Regions from separate parts of the Avibacterium sp. 21-594 genome, predicted to be linked through region 1. Evidence: riboswitches for the same ligand, from Rfam matches in the RefSeq annotation. Region 1 holds a riboswitch; each other region holds the start of a gene.
What was found. Region 1 has a riboswitch for thiamine pyrophosphate ahead of thiM (hydroxyethylthiazole kinase). Riboswitches for the same ligand answer to the same signal wherever they lie in the genome.

Region 1 (3,097 bases):
TAACTCAACACCAAGCAACAAGGCTTTCGGCACATAAAGCAAGCTCAAGCCTGCGCCAATCACCAGCCATAAAATCACATCTAATTTAAGCGAAAATTTCATTCCTATATAAGATTAAAAATTACCTTTATAAACAAAAATCGTTGTAAATCGTAGGGTGGGCTTCAGCCCACCATTTTGGATTGAATAACCTTGTCCCCAATTCATAAAAAACGGTGGGCTAAAGCCCACCCTACCCTCTATGCCACTCCGATTACACCTTTTATTAACTACCCCAATTCAATGGAAAAAATCCTCTTTCAACATCTCTTCGAAATGAGGAAAACGGCCAATCTTTGGGGGCATTAACATAACCGTGTTTAACAGGATTGAAATAGATATAGTCTAAATGATTGTTCAAATCTCGTTCATCACGGATACGATGCTCCCAAAATCGTCTTTGCCATATTCCGGCTTCTCGCTTTTTTATGCGACTTTGGTTCTCATTGCGATACGCCGTTGGTAATAATTTCGTAAATATCGTTTTAAAAAAAGCAATACGCTTAGAATAATTATCATCATCCTGTGGTAATTGCATTATGAAATGCAGATGATCAGGTAACACACAAATTGCGATGGTTTCAAAGGGATACCTTCTCACTGTTTCTTGATAGGCTTGCCGTAATTTTTCTATATGCTGAGTAAGGTAACATTTTGTACGATCTTGCAATGTTAATGTAAAAAAATAACACGCGCCTTTTGTAAAATCTCTCCGATAATTTGGCATTATTTCTGACTCTCTCATAAGAAACGTAGAAACGTAGGGTGGGCTTTAGCCCACCATTTGGGATTGGATAACTTTGGCATTGACAACCTTGATAAAAATGGTGGGCTAAAGCCCACCCTACACCTACTACGCCTACAATTAAAAATAAAAATATGATGAAAAAAGCACCGCACTTTCGCAATCTTATTAAACAATTTTTGCGATCTTGCTCGCAAAACGAAAAAATACTTTGTGCAAAATGCGGAAATTCTGAGTGGTGAGATTGTGTTTCTGTTTATTTCTTTGTAAAGTAAATTAATTGCTTAGTATATTTTAGATAGATATATTCTCAGCTAATCAAAGTTGTCAAAGTTTTTATATAGAATAGAGATGTATTATGTGTATTGGTCATCGTTTAAAAGAAGAAAGACAGAGAATGGGGTTAACTCAAAGAGCATTTGCAAAATTAGGAGGCGTTAGATCACAAGCTCAGTTCAAATATGAGCATGATCGAATTATGCCTAGAGTCGACTATTTAATAAAGCTAGGATTAGAGGGAGTTGATATTAATTATATACTTTTTGGAGAAAGAGGGATTATAGCAATAAATAATGAAGAGAGGCGTTTATTAGATTTATTACGAAGATCAAAGGATATAAGAAATTTTATCCTACATGGAGTAAATTATTTTTAAATAAGTAGAAAGTTAATTAGAGCTATAACTAAATCACATTTGAAAAGTTACTAAAAAATTTTATATAAGTATCTTCAAGGAGATACAATCAAGAGTTATCAAAAGACTATTAGACTCTTACAGAGAAATTGCGATGTTATAAGCCATTAATAGTCGGGGTGCTGCCTTGTGTAGCTGAGATAATACCCGTTGAACCTGATCCAGTTAGCACTGACGTAGGAAACTTATTATGAAAACGCTTTTTGTAAAAAATCTGTCTATTTTTGACCGCACTTTATTCTTCCCTTTTCTATTTTCAAATCGTCATTCCACAACATCATTCCCTATCACATTGATTTTATAGATGATTTTTTATTATAAAGGCAATGGGACTGGGCTTTTTTTACGCTTGATTTTTATTCATAGGAGAAAAAAATGGACTTTAATTTAATCACGAAAATTCGCCAAACCAATCCTTTAATCCACAACATCACCAACATTGTGGTGGCAAACTATGTAGCGAATGGGTTGTTAGCCTTGGGTGCATCACCAATTATGGCGGATGCCGAAGAAGAAATGGCGGATCTTTCCCAATTTAGTTCAGCCTTGGTAATTAACATTGGTACGCTCGATCCTTTCAAAGTAAAAGCAATGTTGGCGGCTGGCAAAGCAGCGAATAAAGCCGGTATTCCTGTGGTGCTTGATCCTGTGGGCGTGGGGGCAACGCAATACCGCAAGGACGTGGTGGCCGAATTACTGAGCAAGGTAAAATTCACCGCCATTCGTGGCAATGCCGGGGAAATCGCCCAGCTAGCAGGAGTGAATTGGGCGGCGAAAGGCGTGGACGCAGGGCAAGGCGAAGGCGATGTAAAACAAATTGCAAAACTGGCTGCGCAACGTCATCAATGTGTTGTGGCAGTGAGCGGTGCGATAGATTACATCAGTGATGGCGTGCAAGTTGCAGCCATTGATAACGGCACGCCAATGTTTCCTAAAATCACGGGGTCAGGCTGTTTGCTTGGCGCGGTGTTAGGGGCATTTTCAGCGGTCGATCCAAACCAACCTTTTAATGCGGTAGTGCAAGCCAGTACGGCCTATGCGGTGGCAGGGCAACTGGCAGCGAAAGACTTAGGAAGCACAAAATATGGGCAATTTTACACCGCACTTTTAGATCAGCTTGGCGAGCTAAGTGATCAACAAGTGGCACAATTCGCACAGGTTCTCATAGAAAAATAAGGATCAACAATGACTCATATTGCACAAGCCCTGACCATTGCTGGCTCAGACAGCGGCGGCGGTGCGGGTATTCAAGCGGATCTGAAAACCTTTCAAATGCGTAATGTATTTGGAATGAGCGTAATTACCGCCGTTACCGCACAAAACACCTTAGGCGTAACGGATATTCATTTGATTCCCCTTAGCACCATTGAAGCGCAACTCAAGGCAATTGTGGCAGATTTCACGCCCAATGCGGTAAAAATTGGTATGCTCGGCACGGCTGAAATTATCCAAACCGTGGCCGCTTTTTTGCGTCAGCACCCATTTACGAATGTGGTTATCGATCCTGTGATGATCGCCAAAGGGGGCGCGAGTTTATTGGAGCAATCGGCAATTCAAGCGATGCGTGAGCAACTATTGCCTTTAGCCGATGTACTAACGCCAAATCTGCCTGAAGCAGA
Region 2 (3,097 bases), 1.8 Mb from region 1:
GCCTTTTTGCTGTGCCACAATAATGGCGGCATGATCGGGGTTGACAAACCAATCCAGTAATAAGGTTAATTTTTCTTTGGCTTGCGCGCTAATGCTCATACCTAAAGCGAAAATTAAACTGCATAAATACCATTGTTTTTTCATTTTTTCTCCTAACGTAAATGACAGACCCAAGGAATAATGCGGTGAAGCAATTTATCTATCACGAAATACAGCAAGAGCGCGATAACCACCAAAATAAACAACGCCGCGAACATTAAGCTAATTTGAATTCGAGCATTGGCTTGCAACATTAAATAACCAAGCCCTTGTGATGATCCTACCCATTCCCCCACGATCGCTCCAATAGGGGCTACGGAAACCGCAATACGCAAGCCCGAGGCTAACGCAGGCAAAGCGGCAGGTAAGCGAACCTTAAATAATAATTGCCCTGATGAAATTCCCATTGTTCGAGCCAGCTCCAACCATTGCTTTGGGGTGTTACGCAAGCCGTCATAACAGGCAGCAGTAACAGGAAAATAAATAATCAAAATCGTCATTGCGATTTTTGATGCAATACCGTAACCAAACCAAAGAACCAATAAAGGGGCAATCGCAAAAACAGGAATCGCCTGCGAAGCAATTAAAATGGGTAATAAAAAAGCAGAAAGTGTTTGTGAAGAAGCAAGCAATAAGGCAGAAAGCAAACCAAATAAAAAACCTAGCACCAATCCTAACAAAATTTCCCATAAGGTAATTTTGCCGTGCATAAACAATAATCCCCATTGCGAAGAGATTTCATTAAGTACGGAAACGGGTTCAGGCAATAAATAATGAGGGATCGAAAAGACGAAAATTGCCCCTTGCCAACATAAGGCAAAAAATAACGTCATCATCAATGCTCGGAATAAACTTTGCCACGCCAACATTATTGTTCCTCCATTAATTGCGCAAACAAATATTGCTGCAATTGCCATAATTTTTCTTGCGAAAAATCTCGTGGTGCATTACCTTGCGGGCAAATAGGTTCAGAAAGCTGAACAGGTTGCTGGCGTAAAATATAAATTTTATCTGCTAACAATAAGGCTTCTTGCGGATCGTGGGTGATTAGCAGTACGGTTTTATCCTTTAATAAACGATGTGAAAGTTGCTGTAATTGCAAACGGGTTACCGCATCTAAAGCAGAAAATGGCTCATCCATTAAAATAATCTCCGCCTCCTGCATTAATGTGCGAGCCAGTGCAACGCGCTGACGTTGTCCACCGGAAAGTTGATAGCAAGGTTTGTGCAAATGTTGTTCCATTTTCACCGCACTTAATAATGCCCGCGCTTTTTCTTCCGTTTTTTTCGTTTTGCTATGAGTAAGATGTTGATAAAGCTGAACATTATCTAAAATCGAAAGCCAAGGATACAAACTATCTTGTTGTGCAAGCCAAGCAATTTTCCCTGAACATTTAATGTTACCCTGTGTAATCGCCTGATGTTCTAACCCTGCAATAGCACGCAATAAAGTGGATTTTCCCACTCCTGATGCACCAAGCAACGCCACCCATTCCCCTTGCGATACCGTAAAATGAAAATGCGAAAATAAAGGTTGCTCAGCAAAGTTAAGTTGAAGATCGGAAATGTCGATCGCTTTCATCGTTCACTCACAAATCAACGTGATTGAAAAAAGCAATAATAGAAGTGCGGTAAGAATTTAATAAAAAAAGAAGATCGTTCATAATTAGTTTCCTACGTCAGTGTTAGCTGTATCAGGTTCACGGGTATCATCTCAGCTTAAATAAGCACCCCGACTAATGCAAAACAGTGTAGCGAAACTAATAAATAAAATCAAAGTATTCTGAAAAAATAAAAATAATTAAATTAATGATGTTCTATAATTTAAGAATACTGTTTTAAAAATAAGAAATTTATTTTCTTCACATTTGGCAAATAAAAAACGGTGAAAATCTCACCGCTCTTTAACTCTTTTTATATCACTAAATGATGCCTAGTTTTGCAATAAAGGCGTTAAGGCTTGTACACAGCGATCCACCACTTGTTCAAAAGTGCCGTCAATATCAATGTGGATCACATCTGGTTCGTCCGCTTGTGGCGATTCTAAGGTATCGAATTGGCTTTTGAGCATTTCTGTTTTCATATAATGCCCTTTGCGGTTTTTCATTCGCTCTAGCACAAGATCAAAACTGCCTTCTAGGAAAAGAAATTTCACGCTTTCATTACCATCACGGATTTGATCACGGTATTTTTTCTTGAGCGCAGAACACACGATAATTCCCACTTCACTTTTTTGTTCAAGACTAAATGCCGCATCACGAATGCGTTCAAGCCAAGGCGCTCGGTCTTCGTCATTAAGCGGTTGGCCATTACCCATTTTGATGATGTTGGCTCTTGGGTGTAGATCATCACCGTCTATGAGCTTTAAACCTAAACGGTGGCAAACTTCAGTACCTACGGAGGTTTTGCCCGTGCTGGAGACGCCCATTAGGATAAAACTTTTGCCTTTTGCTTTTTCCATTTTGTTTTCCTCATTTTTATTATGCTAACGCAATAATGAATTGGTTCTGTGCTAACCATAGCAAAAAATCGCCAGTTGGCGTTACTGGTAACATTCTATTTTGTGATCCGTTTCACAAATTTTTAACAAAGATCGCAATTTTTGTCGTTATTGTTTGAACTTAAGGGGGGATTTCCCTAATAATAGACGCATCTACTTTACCTTTCCAGATAATTTTTGATGTTACGGGTAAATTAGCTATTCGTTCTTTTCCTTTCGGTTAAGAAAACGCTTTCATCTATAATTGAGGACGTTATATGTTAATTTTCATTATGATTGCTTCAGTGTTGCTGTTGCTCTTATTAATTATGAAATTCAGAGTTCACGCTTTTGTGGCATTAATTATTGTGAGTTTACTCACCGCACTTGCGACAGGCGTGCCTTTTAAAGATATTCTGCCAACTTTAACAAAAGGTTTTGGCGGTACGTTAGCTTCTGTCGCATTGCTTGTGGGCTTGGGCGCAATGATTGGGCGTTTACTTGAGATCACTGGCGGTGCAAAAGTGTTGGCAGATACGCTTATCAATAAATTTGGTGAGAAAAATGCCCCATTCGCAC
Region 3 (3,097 bases), 2.1 Mb from region 1:
AGCGCCAAGTTTGATGTTATCCACTAAACCTCGGCGGCGCACTTCTCGCTCAATTTTGCCTTTCATTTCGCGTAACGCTTGAATCACACTGAAATCAATATAACGGCGATAAACAAAAGGGCGGAGTAAATTTTGCAAGTTTTTCACATTCGGATCTTGCGGATCTGCCCCCAAAATTCGCCCTTTGATCATCGCATAGCGTTCCCAATCGCGCCCTTGTTCTTGGTAATATTGCTCTATTGCGGTAAAGCTTAGCGCTAAGGCACCGGCTTCCCCAAAAGGACGTAGGCGCATATCCGTGCGATACACAAAACCATCAGGGGTATATTGATCAAGGGCGTTGATAAGGCGCTGTCCAAGGCGAGTGAAAAACACGCTATTTTCAATGGAACGCCTTGCCCCTTGGGTTTCCCCATTGGCAGGGTAGGTGAAAATGAGATCAATATCAGACGAAAAATTGAGTTCAAATCCGCCTAATTTTCCCATTCCTAAAATATAAAGTTGTTGTGGGTTACCGTGCGCGTCCATTGGCGTTCCCATTTCCGCACAAGCGCGCTGATAAAGCCAATCGCGAGTGGCGATAATAATGGTTTCTGCCAGTTGAGAAAGGCGCACAAAAACCGCTTCTACGGTGGTGAGATTTAGGCTTTGACACAGGCTCAGTTTTGCCATTTCACGGTGGCGAAACAGACGCAGTTGGCGATATAGTTGGGCATCGTCATTAACGCTTTCAAGCAAATCCTGCAAGGCTTGGCGATAATAGTCTGTATTTTCTAAAGTGGGGATCTGCTGCCAACATTGGTGCAAAAAGTGCGGTTGTTTTTTTAAGGTTTCTGCCACAAAATCAGACATTGCAATGCCTTGCGCTAACTTGCCAATCGGGCTTGTGGGATCATTTTTCTGCACAGCAATTTGTGTGTAAATTTCTTCATTATAGTGTTCGGGGAAGTGTTGAATTAAACTCGCTGCCAGTGCTTGCAAGGTATCCTCAAGGTGGGGAACAGAAAATGCCATAGCCTATCCTTATGAATGATTAACTTGTTGCTAACTATAAAGAAATTTTGAGAATTTTTAAACACATAGATTGCATTGGCAACAGAAAATTACTACACTGAAAGCCGAGCTAAAGGCTCAGATTAGTCGGGGTGCTTGATAGCTGAGATCATACCCGTGAACCTGATACAGTTAATACTGACGTAGGAAACTAATTTCTTTGCTGTTTGCGTCAATATTGCTGGTCGTTTTTTATGGAAGGAAACACTATGCAATTCAAAAAATCTTTTTCTCTTACTTTTCTTACCGCACTTTTTAGCACCCACCTTGTGGCGGCGCAAAGCACGGAAAATGTGCAAGTTTACACTTATGATAGCTTTAGCGCAGATTGGGGCGCAGGCCCGAAAGTGAAAGCCTTGTTTGAGCAAGCTCACCCGCAATGTCAGGTAAATTATGTGCCTTTTGATAGCACTGGCGTGATGTTTAACCGCATTCGCCTTGAAGGGAAAAAGAGCAAAGCAGATATTGTGCTAGGCTTAGATCAAACAATGCTTGATGAAGCGAGAAAAACACAATTATTTGCCGAAAATAATGTGCCAACGGAACAACTTTCCTTGCCAGTGAAGTGGCAAGACAAGGTGTTCTTACCTTATGATTTTGGTGCTTATGCCTTTGTTTATCATAAAGAAAAATTACCAAATCCACCAAAAAGCCTAAAAGAATTAGTGGATAACCAACAACTTCGCGTTATTTACCAAGATCCGCGTACCAGTGGCGTGGGGCGTGGGTTAGTGATCTTAATGAATGAAGTTTATGGTGATGATGTGAGCGCAGCGTGGAAAAAACTCGCTAGCCATACCGTTACTGTGGGCAAAGGCTGGTCGGAAACCTATGGCGCATTTTTAAAAGGCGAAGCGGATTTAGTGTTTAGCTATAACACCTCACCGCTTTATCACTTATTAAATGATAAAGATGCCAATTACGCCGCCACAGATTTTGCTGAAGGGCAAGTGTTACAAATTGAAACCGCGGCACGAATGGCAAATCACCCAAATGCTTGTGCAGATACCTTTATGCAATTTTTGATCTCACCACAAGCACAGAGCCAAATTTCACAAAAAAATGTGATGTTTGCCGTAATTGATGAAAAAATTGAACCGCACTTTGATGCCTTAAAACAAGCGCAGCAAAGCAAAACCACCTTGGGTAGTGGCGTCAATGCAGAACAATTAAAACAATGGACGAACACTTGGCAAGCCAGCTTAACACAATAATTCGCCGTAACTTGCAAAAATTCCCCCTGTCTTCAATGGCTGGGGGAATTGGAGTGATTTTGCTGTTAGGCGCATTTTATCTGTTTGCCTTAAGTGCGGTGTTAAATGTTGGCAATGATCATCAATGGACGACACTTTGGCAAGATAGCTATGTACGCCACGTTATCACCTTTAGTTTTGGGCAAGCTTTTTTATCGGCGTTTTTATCTGTACTGGTTGGTCTGTTTTTTGCGCGCGCGTTTTTTTACCAAGATTTCCGTGGCAAGCCACTGATTTTAAAATTATTTTCTCTCACCTTCGTGTTGCCTGCCTTGGTGGCAGTGCTAGGCTTACTTGGGATTTACGGACATTCAGGCTGGCTGGCAAGCTTATTTTCCGCTCTTGAGATTAATTGGAAACCCAATATTTATGGCTTGAGTGGCATTTTAATCGCCCATTTATTTTTTAATATTCCTTTGGCAAGTCGCTTATTTTTGCAGGCGCTTTCAAGCATTCCCAATCAGCAACGGCAGCTCAGTTCACAACTGAATATCCGCGGTTGGCAGTTTATCCGTTTGATCGAATTACCTTACTTACGCCAACAGTTTTTGCCAGCGTTTGCTTTAATTTTTATGCTGTGCTTTACCAGCTTTGCTATTGTGCTAACCCTTGGTGGTGGGCCGGCTTACACCACTTTAGAAGTGGCGATTTATCAAGCCATTTTGTTTGAATTTGATTTGCCGAAAGCTGCAATGCTCGCGTTATTACAATGTGGTTTTTGCGTACTGCTGCTTGCGCTCAGCAGTTTGTTTAACAGCAAAGATCCGAGCCAGCTTAATTTGCGTCATTTT

Region 2: linked by a shared signal. The riboswitch ahead of L5B76_RS01850 (ABC transporter ATP-binding protein) and the one ahead of thiM (hydroxyethylthiazole kinase) in region 1 are both predicted to bind thiamine pyrophosphate.
Region 3: linked by a shared signal. The riboswitch ahead of thiB (thiamine ABC transporter substrate binding subunit) and the one ahead of thiM (hydroxyethylthiazole kinase) in region 1 are both predicted to bind thiamine pyrophosphate.

The regions. Positions count from the first base shown of each region.
Region 1 covers NZ_JAKKOC010000001.1:2,232,135-2,235,231, reverse strand. Annotated here, with positions in the region: gene L5B76_RS10775 (DNA internalization-related competence protein ComEC/Rec2) at 1-102, opposite strand, end outside; gene L5B76_RS10770 (REP-associated tyrosine transposase) at 266-784, opposite strand; gene L5B76_RS10765 (helix-turn-helix domain-containing protein) at 1,143-1,439, shown strand; TPP riboswitch at 1,584-1,678, shown strand; gene thiM (hydroxyethylthiazole kinase) at 1,854-2,654, shown strand; gene thiD (bifunctional hydroxymethylpyrimidine kinase/phosphomethylpyrimidine kinase) at 2,664-3,097, shown strand, end outside.
Region 2 covers NZ_JAKKOC010000001.1:398,032-401,128, forward strand. Annotated here, with positions in the region: gene L5B76_RS01840 (ABC transporter substrate-binding protein) at 1-144, opposite strand, end outside; gene L5B76_RS01845 (ABC transporter permease) at 153-908, opposite strand; gene L5B76_RS01850 (ABC transporter ATP-binding protein) at 908-1,621, opposite strand; TPP riboswitch at 1,694-1,784, opposite strand; gene L5B76_RS01855 (gluconokinase) at 1,973-2,500, opposite strand; gene L5B76_RS01860 (GntP family permease) at 2,797-3,097, shown strand, end outside.
Region 3 covers NZ_JAKKOC010000001.1:103,225-106,321, forward strand. Annotated here, with positions in the region: gene glnE (bifunctional [glutamate--ammonia ligase]-adenylyl-L-tyrosine phosphorylase/[glutamate--ammonia-ligase] adenylyltransferase) at 1-1,014, opposite strand, end outside; TPP riboswitch at 1,132-1,220, shown strand; gene thiB (thiamine ABC transporter substrate binding subunit) at 1,263-2,267, shown strand; gene thiP (thiamine/thiamine pyrophosphate ABC transporter permease ThiP) at 2,303-3,097, shown strand, end outside.